Linked DNA regions of Geomonas sp. RF6. The protein of the gene in region 1 binds, or shares a complex with, the protein of each later gene. Links are inferred from orthologs where the notes say so. Each region holds a gene or a part of one and is shown on either strand. Other genes may lie near its edges.

What was found.
Region 2: the proteins of dnaN (region 1) and dnaX are in contact, whole or in part, in a cryo-EM structure (PDB 8GIZ), measured with the Escherichia coli proteins. The link is inferred for Geomonas sp. RF6 from one-to-one orthologs.

What each region holds. Positions count from the first base shown.
Region 1 is NZ_CP087999.1:1,934,475-1,941,958, forward strand. Bases 1-2,947 are described here. They hold dnaN (DNA polymerase III subunit beta), read left to right. Parts: upstream 1-889; coding sequence 890-2,005; downstream 2,006-2,947. Other genes in these bases: dnaA (chromosomal replication initiator protein DnaA), read left to right, coding at 1-664; recF (DNA replication/repair protein RecF), read left to right, coding at 2,271-2,947. Also shown: more of recF, read left to right, coding at 2,948-3,365; gyrB (DNA topoisomerase (ATP-hydrolyzing) subunit B), read left to right, coding at 3,398-5,815; LPW11_RS08340 (Fur family transcriptional regulator), read left to right, coding at 6,095-6,499; katG (catalase/peroxidase HPI), read left to right, coding at 6,598-7,484. UniProt on the Escherichia coli protein: Confers DNA tethering and processivity to DNA polymerases and other proteins. Acts as a clamp, forming a ring around DNA (a reaction catalyzed by the clamp-loading complex) which diffuses in an ATP-independent manner freely and bidirectionally along dsDNA.
Region 2 is NZ_CP087999.1:1,721,857-1,729,343, forward strand. Bases 2,708-5,657 are described here. They hold dnaX (DNA polymerase III subunit gamma/tau), read right to left. Parts: upstream 5,087-5,657; coding sequence 3,329-5,086; downstream 2,708-3,328. Other genes in these bases: recR (recombination mediator RecR), read right to left, coding at 2,708-2,807; LPW11_RS07345 (YbaB/EbfC family nucleoid-associated protein), read right to left, coding at 2,964-3,278; LPW11_RS07365 (hypothetical protein), read right to left, coding at 5,464-5,657. In the rest of the region: nifJ (pyruvate:ferredoxin (flavodoxin) oxidoreductase), read right to left, coding at 1-1,961; more of recR, read right to left, coding at 2,214-2,707; more of LPW11_RS07365, read right to left, coding at 5,658-5,850; mfd (transcription-repair coupling factor), read left to right, coding at 6,135-7,487. UniProt on the Escherichia coli protein: Part of the beta sliding clamp loading complex, which hydrolyzes ATP to load the beta clamp onto primed DNA to form the DNA replication pre-initiation complex.

The DNA of each region.
Region 1 (7,484 bases):
GGAGGAGTTTTTCCACACCTTCAACGCCCTCTACGACTCGCACAAGCAGATTGTCATCACCAGCGACAAGTTCCCGAAGGAGATCCCGGGGCTCGAGGAGCGGCTGCGCTCCCGCTTCGAGTGGGGGCTCATCGCGGACATCCAGCCGCCGAACATCGAGACGAAGATGGCGATTCTCAAGAAGAAGTCCGACATGCACGGGATCGAGCTCCCGGACGATGTCGCCTTCTTCCTCGCCAACGGCGCGACGAGCAACATCCGGGAGCTCGAGGGGATGCTGATCCGCCTGGAGGCCTTCGCGAGCCTCACCGGAAGCGCCCTGACGCTGAACATGGCCCGCGAGGTCATGAAGGACATCATCGTCGAAAAGACGAAGGAAATCACGGTGGAGATGATCCAGAAGATCGTCGCCGACCACTTCAGGATCAAACTCTCGGAGCTGAAAAGCGACAAGAGGGTGAAGACGCTCGTGGTGCCGCGACAGATCGCCATCTTCATCTGCCGCGAGCTCACCAAGGCGAGCTATCCGGAGATCGGCGAGAAGTTCGGAGGGAAGGACCACTCGACGATCATCCACTCCGTGAAGAAGATCGAGAAGCAGATGGCCGGCGACGCGGAGTTCCGGGCCTCTGTGGAAGACATAAAGAAAAAGGTGTTGGCGTAATGGGGAAAAGTGTGGACAACTCCCCTGTTGTTCACACCCGGAAAAGCCTCCTGTGCAGGAAGCGGAAAAAGTAGCCCGGCAATCATCAGGGTTTCCCACGCCGGAAAGAGACGACGCGCCGCACCTTTACGAAGCTTGTCCACATTTCAACAGGCATCTATCTACTACTACTGAAAAGACATAAAAACCTTAGAAAAAGAAGCGCGGACGGAGAAGGGAGAAAAGATGGAATTCAAGATAAGCAAAGATGTCTTTATGAAAGCCCTGCAGCGCATCCAGGGTATCGTGGAAAAGAGATCCACCATGCCCATCCTTTCGAACACCCTTCTGGAGGCGACGAGCGACACGCTGAACATCACCGCCACGGACCTGGAAGTCGGCATGCGCAGCTCGTACCCGATCGAGGTCATCCGCGAAGGGAAGATCACCGTCTCCGCCAAGAAGCTCTACGAGATCGTAAAGGAGATGCCCGACCAGGAAATCCACTTCACCACACGGGACAACGACTGGGTGGAGATCGTCTGCGGCAAGGCGCGCTTCAACATCGTCGGCCTCTCCTCCGAGGAGTTCCCCTACTTCCCGAAGGTAAAGGACGAGAGCTTTATCCTTCTCGACAACGCGATCCTCAAGCAGATGATCGAGAAGACCTCCTACGCCATCTGCTACGACGAGACGAAGTACAACCTGAACGGCGTCTTCGTAAAGGCGGTCGACGAGTCCGGCACGCTACTCAAGATGGTCGCCACCGACGGCCACCGTCTCTCTGTCGCTGAAAAGGGGATCGAAGGGAGCATCTCCGCTGAGCTCGCGAAAGGGGTCATCTTCCCCAAGAAAGGGATCTTCGAGCTCAAAAAGATGGTCGACGAGGAATCGGCGGCGATCATGCTCGGGTTCATGGACAACAGCGCCGTCATCAAGAAAGGAAACACCGTCGTCGTCATGCGCCTCATCGACGGCGAGTTCCCGGACTACACGAAGGTCATTCCGAAAGGAAACGACAAGTCCGTCCACGTGAACAGGGACCGTTTCCTCCACTCCCTGAAAAGGATGTCCATCCTCTCCAGCGAAAAGTTCAAAGGGATCCGCATCGAGGTGAGCCCGGACGTCATGGTTATCTCCTCCAGCAACCCGGAACTCGGCGAGGCTCGGGAGGAGATGGAAGTGACCTACGACGGTACCCCGATCTCGGCACGCTTCAATGCCAAGTACTTGATCGACGTCCTCGCGGTGATGGACGAGCAGGAGGTCGAGCTCAAGTTCAAGGATGAATTCTCCCCGGTGGTGATGAACTCCGCAGAAGAGAGCGACTTCATGGCGGTCATCATGCCGATGAGGCTGTAGACGACGCCACCTCCCGTGCCCTGCTGTGGAAATACGGGGATTCGGCGCCGAAGGCAGGAAACCCCATCCCCCTCCTGTCCTCCCCCTTGAAAGGGGAGGGACGCGGGATCACGGGGATCGGAGCTGGCGCTGGAGGCGGCTCTGGCGGCGTTGTGAAGGCCTGAAAAATTAATTAATAGCCAAAGAGGGGGCAAAAGCATTAAAATAGCGTGTTGGGCTATTTCCACGCCAGGAAACCAAGGGGCACAAGGTTCCAGAAGACCGGATGAGATTACTAGGACTAAGAGTTAGCTCCTTTCGCAACCTGAAAAACCTTGAACTGACGCCGGGCGCGCGGTTCAACGTCTTCTACGGAAACAACGGTCAGGGCAAGACCAACCTGCTGGAGTCGATCTATCTCCTCTCCACCATGAAGTCCTTCAAGCTGGCCAGGAACGCGGAACTCATCACGTTCGGGGCGGACTTTTCCCTCATCCGTGGGGTCGTAGAGAAGGACTGCGTCAAGAGGGACATCTCCCTCCTTCTGGAAAAACAGGGGAAAAAGGGGAAGGTCGACGGGAAAATCGCAACCCGCATGGACGATTTCTTCGGGAACCTGAACGTGGTGGTCTTCACCCCCGAGGAAATCTCCATGGTCCGGGGGGCTCCGGAGCTGCGGCGCCGCTATCTGGACCGGGCCGTCTTCACCGGCGACCTCGGCTACCTCGCCCTCTTCCACGACTATTCCAAGATCCTCAAGAACCGCAACGCATTGCTAAAGCGCGGGGAACTCTCGGGTCTCGACGTGTGGAGCGAGCAGCTGGCGCACGCGGCGGCAGGAGTGGTTGCCCGGCGTGTGGCGTATCTGGAGGAGATGCAGGGGCTTTTGCAGTTCTTCTACAAGCAGATCTCCGGAAACGACGAGGAGGTGGTGCTCTCCTACCGCCTGAACCTCATGGAGCGGGAGGCGTACCTCGCCGACCCGGAGGAGACGCTCCTAAAAACGCTGAAGGCGCACGCCGCCGAGGAAAAGAGGCGGGGGACGACTGTTGCGGGACCGCACCGCGACGACATCTACTTCGCGCTCGACGGGCGGCCGGTGCGCCACTTCGGTTCGCAGGGGCAGCAAAGGAGCTTTGTGCTGGCGCTGAAGATGGCGGAGATCGAGTACCTGCACAGGCGCTTCGGCGCGCCGCCGGTGCTCCTTCTGGACGACATGACGAGCGAGCTGGACCGGGAGCGCAACGCGAACCTGATGGAGTTTCTCAAAAACAGGGAGATGCAGGTCTTTATCACCACCACCGCCCTGCAAAACGTCCCCTTCGAGGAGGGGGCACAGCACCGGGCGTTCCAGATTAGAGAGGGAAGGATTCTTCACTAGAGGTACAGGTACGGATGACAATTGAGGCAGCGATGAACAGAGAAGAACAAAGCGATTACGGTGCAGACAAGATCAAGGTTCTGGAGGGGCTGTCGGCGGTCCGCAAGAGGCCGGCGATGTACATCGGCTCCACCGCCTCCCAGGGACTGCACCATCTGGTCTACGAAGTGGTGGACAACTCCATAGACGAGGCGCTCGCCGGCTACTGCGACGACATCACCGTCACCATCCACCTGGACGGCTCCGTCACGGTCGTGGATAACGGCCGCGGCATCCCGACCGACATGCACCCCACGGAGGGGAAATCGGCCGCGGAGGTAGTCCTCACTGTCCTTCATGCCGGGGGGAAGTTCGACAACAGCTCCTACAAGGTCTCCGGCGGCCTGCACGGCGTGGGGATCTCCGTGGTGAACGCGCTCTCGCGCCAGCTGCACCTGGAAATCCGCCGCAACGGGAAGATCTACAACCAGAGCTACGAGAGAGGGGTGCCGCTGGCACCGCTCGCCGAGAGCGGCGAGACGAAGAAGCGCGGCACCAAGGTCACCTTCTTCCCCGACGGCGAGATCTTCGAGACGGTGGAGTTCTCCTTCGACGTCCTTTCCCAGCGTCTGCGCGAGCTCGCCTTCCTGAACGCCGGTGTGCGCATCAAGATCTACGACGAGCGCTCCGAGAAGGGGCACGAGTTCTTCTACGAGGGGGGTATCCGCTCCTTCGTGGAGTTCCTGAACAAGAACAAGAACGTCATCAACTCCGATCCGATCTACTTCCGCGGCGAGCGCGGCGGTGTGGAGATCGAAGTGGCGATGCAGTACAACGACTCCTACGACGAGAAGATCTTCTCCTTTGCCAACAACATCAACACCCATGAGGGTGGTACCCACCTCGTCGGCTTCAAGGCGGCGCTGACGCGCACCATGAACAACTACGCGAACGCCAACAACCTCCTGAAAAACGTGAAGGTGGCGATCTCCGGCGACGACCTGCGCGAGGGGCTCACTTCCGTCATCTCCGTGAAGATCCCGCAGCCGCAGTTCGAGGGGCAGACGAAGACGAAGCTTGGGAACTCCGAAGTGAAGGGGTACGTAGAGACCCTCATGAACGAAAAGCTCGCCATGTACCTGGAGGAGAACCCCCAGATGGCGAAGCGCATCCTCGAGAAGTCGATCGATGCGGCCCGCGCCCGCGAGGCGGCGAGAAAAGCGCGCGACCTGACGCGCCGCAAGGGGGCGCTGGAGATCGGCACCCTCCCCGGAAAGCTCGCCGACTGCCAGGAGAAGGACCCTGCGCTCTGCGAACTCTTCCTCGTCGAGGGTGACTCCGCAGGTGGCTCGGCGAAGCAGGGGCGTGACCGCAAGTACCAGGCGATCCTCCCCTTGAAGGGAAAGATCCTGAACGTCGAGAAGGCGCGCTTCGACAAGATGCTCACCTCCCAGGAGATCCGCACCCTGATCTCCGCGCTCGGCACCGGGATCGGGAAAGGGGACTTCGACATCGCGAAGCTTCGCTACCACCGCATCATCATCATGACCGATGCGGACGTCGACGGCTCCCACATCCTCACCCTTCTTCTGACCTTCTTCTTCCGTCAGATGATGGAGCTCATCGAGCGCGGCTACCTCTACATCGCGCAGCCGCCGCTGTACAAGATCAAGCGCGGCAAGCGCGAGCAATACCTGAAAAACGAAGCGGCGCTGCAGAGCTACCTCCTCGAGGAGGGGACCGACGAGATGGTGCTGAAGCTCGGCGCCGACGAGCGCGTCTACCGCGGGAAGCAGATCATCCCCATCCTTCGCCAGTTCATCGACCACAACGCCCTCTTCGACAAGGTGGTGAAAAAGGGGATCAACGACCAGCTCCTGAACGTCCTCCTGAAGTGCAACGTACGCAAGGGGATCGAGGAGCTCTCCGACCTCGTGGCACAGCTCCCGAAGGTGAAGGAGTGCTTCCCCGAGGTCGATTACGAGGACCAGACCGCCCAGGCCGGCGCCATCGTCTTCTCCTTCGGTAACCTGCGCGTGCGCGCCGACAACCAGACGGTCGACCTCATCAACTCCTACGACTACGGCCTCCTTGCCGACAGTTACAACCGCGTCTCCGGGACTTTCGGCAGCAGCACCGCCTACGTCTCCCAACGGAAGGAGACCGAAGGGGGCGCCGGCGAGGAGAAGCTCCTCCTCACCACGGAGCGCCAGGAGGAGGTCGTCGCCTTCTTCCTGGAGACCGCGAAGAAGGGTCTGTACATCCAGCGCTACAAAGGCCTCGGAGAGATGAACCCGGAGCAGCTCTGGGAGACCACCATGCACCAGGAAAACCGGGTGCTTCTGCAGGTGAAGATCGAGGATGCGGTCGCTGCCGAAGAGATCTTCACCGTCCTCATGGGTGACCAGGTCGAGCCGCGCCGCAACTTCATCGAGCAGAACGCGCTCAACGTCTCGAACCTGGATATCTAGCACCGTCCGTCGTCGCTGCTGTCTGGAAATGCCGCTCCTGGAAAATTCTCAGGGGCGGCATTTTCGTTTTGGGCAAGCCTCCCCAGCGCAATGACCCTCTGCAGCAAAAAACCCCGCCGTGGCTCCAGAAGTAGCTGGAATCAGGGCGGGGTTTTGCATTTGTATGCCTTCATGGCGTCTTGACAGTAAGCTTAGCCCCGGTATCATTTTTTTCTATTAATAGGAACCAGTACGAATTAGGGGGGCACCATCGAATCTGACGAGATCAAAAAGAGGATCGTGCAGGCGCTTCGGGATGAGGGGCTGAAACTGACTCCGCAGCGCCTTCTGATCATCGATCTTCTCGCCGGGGGGGAAAACCATCCCAGCGCCTGCACCCTCCTTGAGACAGCAAAGGAAAAGGTGCCGAAAATAAGCGCCTCGACGGTCTATTACACCTTGAACCTGCTCAAGGGTCTCGGGCTTATCAAGGAACTCGATTTCTACGACAGGGACAACCGTTACGAGCCGAATACGGCAGACCATCTCAACCTCATTTGCCTGGGGTGCGGCAAAATCGAAGACTTTCAGGAAGGGGTGCCTGCAGCAGTCGAAGCGATTGAAGAGCGGACAGGATTCAGGGCCCATCAGAAGCGACTCGAATACTACGGTTACTGCAGGGATTGCCTGGGGAAGGAAGGTTGAAATCTTCTTTTTGCGCTTCCAATAGGGGAGGGCTCTGATCGGGTACAGCGCAAATGATCCAGGAGAGGGAATTCCAAGAGCACGGGAGGTAAGCGTATATGGACACGGTAACAGTAACGGCCGGACCGAGCGTACCCATTGTCACTGCTGGCACCTCAAACCGCGACTGGTGGCCCAACCAGTTGAACCTCAAGATTCTCCACCAGAACTCTCCCCTGAGCAATCCGCTGGGGGAGGAGTTCAACTATGCCGAGGAGTTCAAGAAACTCGACCTGGGGGGCGTAAAGAACGACCTCTATGCGCTGATGACTGAATCGAAGGAGTGGTGGCCGGCGGACTGGGGGCACTACGGGCCGCTCTTTATCCGGATGGCGTGGCACAGCGCAGGCACCTACCGTACGGGGGACGGCCGCGGGGGGGCAGGGGGAGGTACCCAGCGCTTCGCGCCGCTGAACAGTTGGCCGGACAACGTCAATCTCGATAAGGCGCGCCGGCTTTTGTGGCCTATAAAGCAGAAATACGGCGCCGCTATCTCCTGGGCCGATCTCATGATCCTTGCCGGCAACTGCGCCCTGGAGTCGATGGGGTTCAAGACCTTCGGCTTCGGCGGCGGACGCGAGGACGTGTGGGAGCCGCAAGAGGACATCCACTGGGGGACCGAGAAAGAGTGGCTTGGCGACAAGCGCTACTCCGGCGAGCGCGACCTGGAGAATCCCCTCGCCGCCGTACAGATGGGGCTGATCTACGTGAACCCCGAAGGTCCGAACGGCAACCCCGATCCGGTCGCCTCCGGCCGCGACGTGCGGGAGACCTTCGGGCGCATGGCGATGAACGACGCAGAGACGGTCGCACTCATCGCGGGTGGACACACTTTCGGGAAATGTCATGGCGCGGGCCCCGCGTCGCATGTAGGACCTGAACCGGAAGCCGCTGCCATCGAGGAGATGGGGCTCGGCTGGAAGTGCAGCCTGGGGAGCGGCTGCGG
Region 2 (7,487 bases), 210 kb from region 1 along the record:
ATGAGGGTCGCGGTGACCTGCTGCACGAATTCCGGAGCGTGAGCGCCGACTGCGGGGGGCCTTTTGGTGATCGCGGTGACGGACGGGGAGACCGGCATCTCGAAGATGTTCTCGAGCGCGGCATCGACCGCCTTGTTGTTCATCTCCACGACCTTCTCCCCTGCCTTGCCGTAGCTCTTCTTGATCGCCGTGCGGATGGAGTCCACAGCGGTCTCCAGCGGGATGATGTTGGAGATCTTGAAGAAGGCGGTCTGCATGATGACGTTGATGCGCGCCCCGAGGCCGAGCTCCTCGGCGAGCTTCGTGGCGTCGATGACGAAAACACGCAGCTTCTTCTCCACGATCGACTGCTGCACCTCCACCGGCATCCTGTCCCACACCTCGTCCTTGCTGAAGGGGGAGCACAGGAGGAAGGTCGCCCCTTCCTTCGCCTTGGAGAGCATGTCGTACTTCTCCAGGAAGGAGAAGTTGTGGCAGGCGATGAAGTCGGCCTGGTCGATGAGATACGGGGAGCGGATCACCTGCTTCCCGAAGCGCAGGTGGCTTGTGGTGACGGAGCCCGCCTTCTTCGAGTCGTACACGAAGTACGCCTGGACGTTGTAGTCTGTCGTCTCGCCGATGATCTTGATGGAGTTCTTGTTGGCGCCGACGGTGCCGTCCGAGCCGAGCCCGAAGAACATGGCGGAGTAGGTCTGTCCCGCCGGATTAAGGAAAGAGTGGTCGTAGGGAAGGGAGGTGCCGCAGACGTCCTCGGTGATCCCCACCACGAAGTGGTTCCTGGGGTGCGCCGCGGAGAGGTTGTCGAACACCGCCTTCACCATCCCCGGGGTGAACTCCTTCGAGCCGAGGCCGTAGCGCCCGCCGACGACGGTCGGGTAGGCGGAGAAGGAGGCTTTGCCGGCGGACATCATCTCGCCGAGCGCGGTGCGCACGTCGAGGTAGAGCGGCTCGCCGAGGGCCCCCGGCTCCTTCGTGCGGTCAAGTACCGCAATCGACTTCACCGTCGCCGGGAGGGCGGCCACGAAAGCCTCTGCCGGGAAGGGGCGGAACAGGCGGACCTTCAGCATGCCGACCTTTTCGCCGCGGGCCGCGAGCGTTTCGATCGTCTCCTCCACCGTCTCGGCGCCGGAGCCCATGATGACGACCACGCGCTCCGCGTCGGGCGCGCCGACGTACTGCACGAGGGAGTACTGGCGACCGGTGAGCTTCGCGAAGCGGTCCATCTCCTCCTGGACGATCCCGGGGGTGGCGACGTAGTACGGGTTCACCGTCTCGCGCCCCTGGAAGTACACGTCCGGGTTCTGCGCCGTGCCGCGCAGCACCGGGTGGTCCGGGGAGAGGGCCCGAGCCCTGTGGGCGCGGACCAGGTCCTCGTCGATCATGGCGCGCATGTCGTCAAAGGAGAGCTCCTCGACCTTCTGCACTTCGTGGGAGGTGCGGAAGCCGTCGAAGAAGTGCAGGAAGGGGACGCGGGACTTCAGCGTCGCGGCCTGGGAGATCAGGGCGAAGTCCATGACCTCCTGCACGTTGTTGGAGCAGAGCATCGCCCACCCGGTGGAGCGCACGCTCATGACATCGGAGTGGTCGCCGAAGATGGAGAGGGCCTGCGCCGCGATGGCGCGTGCGGAGACATGGAAGACGGTCGGGGTGAGCTCGCCGGCGATCTTGAACATGTTGGGGATCATCAGGAGGAGCCCCTGGCTCGCCGTGAAGGTGGTGGTCAGGGCACCGGCCTGCAGGGCGCCGTGTACGGTGCCGGCCGCGCCAGCCTCGGACTGCAGCTCGGACACCAGGGGTACCGTCCCCCAGATGTTCTTCTCCCCCCTGGCGCTCTTCACGTCGGAAATCTCGCCCATCACCGAGGAGGGGGTGATGGGGTAGATCGCGATCACCTCATTGGTGGCGTGTGCCACATGAGCCGCAGCGGTGTTACCGTCGATAGTTACCATTCTTCGGGCCATTTTGGTTCTCTCCTGTTTTAACCTGATTATGTATATCAACCCCTGGAGGCAGTGTCGCACGCAATGCCGGACCTGATGCCGCCTGTTCAGGCAGCGCAGATGGTACCGCGAGCGTCGAAAAATGGAGCTGTCCCCGGGCTTTTCCGGGGGACTTCAGAAGCAAGGTCAAAGCGGGATTTGCCAGAGAGGGGTGCGGAAGGCGGGAAGGGGGTGGGATCTAAAATGTCCTACAGATAACAAACGCCCAGAGCTTCAAAGCTCCGAGCGCCCCTCCACAGCCCGCTGCACGGTGGCGGTGTCAACGTATTCCAGATCGCTGCCGATCGGTATGCCGTGAGCCAGCCGGGTCACCCTGATGCAAAGCGGCTTTATCAATTTCGTCAAGTAAAGAGCAGTTGCCTCTCCCTCTACGGTGAAGTTGGTGGCGATCAAAACCTCGCGCACCCGCTCGTCCCGCAGTCTTTCCATGAGCTCCGCTATGCGCAGGCTCGCCGGCGTGATGCCGTTCAGGGGGGAGAGGGCCCCTTGCAATACATGGTACCGCCCGCGGAAGGCGCGGCTGCGTTCCATGGCGAGGAGATCCTGCGGTTCCTCCACCACACAAAGCGTCGACTCCTCCCGCTCCCCTGTGCAGATCTGGCAGGGGTCCTCTTCGGTGATGGCGAAACAGACGGAGCAGAACCGCACCTTCGCCGCCACCTCGTTCAGGCTCTCCGCGAGAGCCTCTATATTCCCCGGGGACTTCAGGAGATGAAACGCCAGTCTAAGGGCGCTCTTCTCGCCGACCCCCGGAAGTTTCTTCAGCTCTCCCAGCAGTCTGGTGAGCGAGTTTGAGAAATGTAGCATATTCCTCTTGCCGATAAAACAATTTTTTACTATTTATCTTTACCAAAATTTTTTTCGTGAGACGAGCCGGAAGGCCCTCCTCACGAAGGACAGGAAAGCCCGCCAGCCCTCCCGCTCGCACTCGTGCGACAGGGGGGCCGGCTGGCGCTGCCCGTCCTAGAAGAGACCGGGGATGTTCATCCCGCCGGTGATCTTGCTCATCTCCTCCGCCATGGCGGCGTGCACCTTCTTCAGTGCCTCGTTCACCGCGGTCATGACGAGATCCTGAAGCATTTCCACGTCTTCCGGGTCAACCGCTTCCTTCTTTATGGTGAGGGAGAGGACCTGATTCTTGCCGTTTACCACCACAGTCACGGCGCCCCCGCCGGTGGTCACCTCGGCGGTACGCTGCGCAGCCTCCTCCTGCAGTTTGCCCATCTTCTGCTGCATCATCTGCGCTTGCTTCATGATCTGCGCCAAACCTTTAGACATCTTCTCCTCCGCTTATGGTGTTTATCCTGGCCTTTGCCAGCCTAACGTCGTTATACTTTTTCCGCCGCAAGTTCCTGCACGTCGGCGATCTCGCCGTCGAAGAGGTGTACCGCCTGGGCGACCAGGGGGTGCTCTTCGGCCTCTTTCCTCAGTGTCTCCCTGCGGCGGGCATCTTCAAGGCTTTTTTTTTCCGCGAGCGTGGCGGGGGTATCGCTACCGGCGGCGGTGAGGGGGACGACGCGCACGTTCGTGTCGACACCGAAATACCCCTTCGCCATCGCCTTCAGGTCGGCGATCTTTTCCGGGTCCTGCAGGCTCTTCAGGTGGTAGGAGCCGACCGGCCCCCCGATCTCCAGGAGCTCGCGGGTCACCGTGATAGGGTGCACCTCCTCGAGGAAGGTGGCAAGGAAAGGTTTCTTCCCCTTCACGTAGCGCACCAGTCCCGCCCAGAGCTCGTCCCGGTCGGCACCCGCGGGGGCGAGGGGCGCGGCGGCAACCGGCGCCTCACGGGGGGGAGCCGGGGCAGCACTCGCCGGAGCCGGCGGAGGCGCAAAAGCCGGTGCCTTCGCGGGAGCGGCCTCGCGCACAGGGGGCGCAGGCGCGGCCGGCGCCGCAGCGGGACGGGGTGCACCTTGCGGTGCAGGGCGCGGGGCGGCTGCCACGGAAACCCCGCCCTCCAGCGCCTTCAGCCTGCGCAGGAGCTCGTCCACCGGGATGGCGGGGGCGAGCGAGGTCATCTTTAAAAGCGCCATCTCCAGGATCAGGCGTGGAAAACTTCCCTGCGCCATCTCCCCTTCGGCCTTCAGCAGTATCTGCAGGCGGCGCTGCACCTCCTGCCCGGTCGTGCCGCGCGCCAGCGCTCCCATCTCTTCCACTTCCGCCTCGGAAAGATCGAGAAGGTCCGCCCCGTCCGGCACCGCGTTCAGCACCGCGACCGCCCGCAAGCGCTCGATGAGTTCCTGGCAGAAGTGGCGCATGCTGTAGCCGAAGGAGTCTACCCGGGCCACCAGCTGCAGCACCCCCCGGGAGTCCCCGGAAAAGACGGCGCGGCAGGCGTCGGAGAGGAGAGTGCGGTCGACGACCCCGAGGAGCGCCGCGGCGTCCGCATCGGAAACGGTCGCACCGCAGAAGGCGAGGACCTGGTCGAGGGTGGAGAGCGCGTCGCGCATGCTCCCGTCACCCTTGCGGGCCACGAGGTTCAGCGCCTCGTCACTGATCGCCACCCCTTCCTGGTCCACGATGAAGCGCAGGCGTGCCGCGATGCGCGGGAGCGCGATCCTCTTGAAGTCGAAGCGCTGGCAGCGGGAGAGGATGGTGATCGGGACCTTGTGCGGCTCGGTGGTGGCGAAGATGAACTTTACGTGGGGGGGAGGCTCTTCGAGCGTCTTCAGAAGCGCGTTGAACGCGCTCGTGGAGAGCATGTGGACTTCGTCGATGATGAATATCTTGTAGCGGGAGCGCGAGGGGAGGTACTTGATGTTTTCGCGCAGCTCGCGCACATCGTCGACACTGGTATTGGAGGCGCCGTCGATCTCGAAGACGTCGACCGAGGTTCCCTGGGTGATCTCCTGGCAGGCCGGGCACTCGTTGCACGGCTCCGTCGTCGTCCCCGTCTCGCAGTTCAGCGCCTTCGCGAGGATGCGGGCGGAACTCGTCTTCCCCACCCCGCGCGCGCCGGTAAAGAGAAAGGCATGCGCCACGCGGCCGCCGTCGATGGCGTTTTTCAGCGTCTGGCTGACGTGCTCCTGCCCTACCAGATCAGTAAAGGTCTGGGGACGCCACTTTCTGGCTAAAACGAGATAGGACAAGGGAGCTTACCTCTTGGCAGCAATCCGGAAGGGGGGGAATCTGGAGAACGGCGGGTTGCGGAGAGAGCTGATAGCTGGGCTACCCCGCGGCACACGGTGGCGGTTACTGCCGCTGCTTCCTTCCGGACCTGACGGGGTTCATAACCTTCCGTTGCGCGGGACCCAGCTATCAGGTCTATCCGCAAGGAAATTATGGCGGAGAGAGAGGGATTCGAACCCTCGGTACGCTATTAACGTACACACGCTTTCCAGGCGTGCTCCTTCAACCACTCGGACATCTCTCCACGAGAAGTAGGTTTATAATATGTGCCGCGGATTTTGTAAAGCGTTTTTTGCGGGAGGCGTCACCCGCCGCGCGGGAGCCCCCGCAGGGGGAGCTACGCCTCGAGGTCGGAGGCAGTTGGAGAGGGTGCGGTATCATCCTTCCCGCTCTGCGTCGCACGCGGCAGAAGGCCGTTGCGCTCCATGAGCGCCTGCAACAGGGAAGGATGCTCCTTGTGCTTCATGATCTGCTTGACGATGATTTCGCGCACGGAAAGAAGTTCCTGCTTCAGCGCCTCGGCATGGCGCACCAGGCGGCGCGCCCGGGCATCGCTGCGCACGTACGGGGCGAGGAGATGCACGGCCTCTCCTATCTTCTGGCTCACCAGAACCCTCTCCCGGTAGTCTTCCAGCATCCCCCCCCTCAGGCGCTCCTCCAGCGCGTCGAACTCCGCTGTGAAGTAATTGAGGACGTCCGCATGGACCGTGTCGTTTTCTCTCATCAAATTCACCATCACCTTTTTGCAATTCTTGCAGACAGAGTTGGCACTTCCCTGCCACAAAATTTCTATTCGGCACCACCTTCGTTTTCTTTATCCCTTATTTCCGATTTGAGCACATTAATTTAAGGAGAAAGAAGCCGCCTTCCAATACCTTCCGTGTCCCCTCCCCCGCATCGGCGACGGAAAGGGTGCGAAGCTGCGCCAGAACCGCCTCTGGCTAAAGTGCAGCAATTTTGCTATGCTGCTCCAGATACATCCCACTCCCACGGAAACCCGAAGAGTACATGACCACTACCCCCGATTACCTTCAGGAAATCTCCGCCCTCCTCACACCGGAAAACGCGACGGCAAGCGTCGCCGGTCTGAAAGGCTCGGCCCCCGCCTACCTTCTCTCCCGCCTCCTGGCGGCTGCCTCCGCACCGCTGCTGATCGTGACGCCGGACCAGGACAGCGCCGACGAGATGGTGCGGGAATTGCGCTTTTTCTCCGCGACGCCGGAGGAGATTGTCCCCTTCCCCGCCTGGGACATAGCGCCGATGGAGGCCGCCCCGGTGCACGCCGACGTGATCGGGGAGCGGCTGAACGCGCTCTTCCGGCTCCTGGACGGGCGCGCCCGCGCGGTGGTGGTTCCGGCCCAGGCCGCGCTCCAGCGGGTCATGCCGCGCGCCACCCTCGGCGAGGTCTCGCAGTACCTGGTGACCGGCGAGGAGCTCGAGCGGGAGACCCTCCTGCACAAGCTGGTGCAGCTCGGCTACAGCCAGACGCCGGTGGTGGAGGACCGCAGCACCTTCTCCGTGCGCGGCGGGATCCTGGACGTCTTCCCCCCCGACCTGGAAAAACCGGTGCGCATCGAGTTCTTCGGCGACCAGGTGGAGACGATGCGCGCCTTCGATCCGCTGACCCAGCGCTCGCTGGAGCCGGTGGAGGAGCTCGTGCTCCTTCCGGGGCGCGAATTCATCCTCTCCGAGGAGGTGCTGAAGCGCTTCGCCCCCCTCCTGAAGAGGCGCTGCGACGAGATGGGGATCGGCGCCGACCGGCGCCGGGAACTCCTGGACCAGCTGCAGCACGGCATGTACCCCCCCGGCGTCGACTTCCTGCAGCCCCTCTTCCACCCCGGGCTGGAGACGATCCTCGACTACGGCGGGGGGGGGGCGATCCGCGTCCTCGTCGACCCGGCGGCATTCGAGGACGCCGCAGCGAAATTCTCCGAGCAGGTAAGCCAGGGGGTGGCGCGCGCCTCCCTGCGCGACGCCGTCTTTTGCGAGCCGCAGCAGCTCTACCTTTCCCCCGGGGAGTTCCAGAGGCTCCTGGAGAAGGGGAAACTCCTTCTCCTCCCCCAGCTGGAGATCGGAACAGAGGAGAGCACGCTGAGGGTCGTCACGGAGGGGAACGCCGACCTGAAGCTGGAGATCGCCCCGGAAGGGGAACGAGCCCTTTCCGGCCTCACCGATCGCCTCTCCGCTTTCCTGGCGGCGGACTACCGCGTTCTCATCCCCTGCCACCAGCCGGGGCAGGCGCGCAGGCTCTTCGAGCTCCTGAGCCGCTACCAGCTACCGCTGGACGTCCTGGAAGGGGGATTCAACGAGGCCCTGCAGCGCCCCGGTGCCGGGGTGGAGATTCTCATCGGCGACATCGCC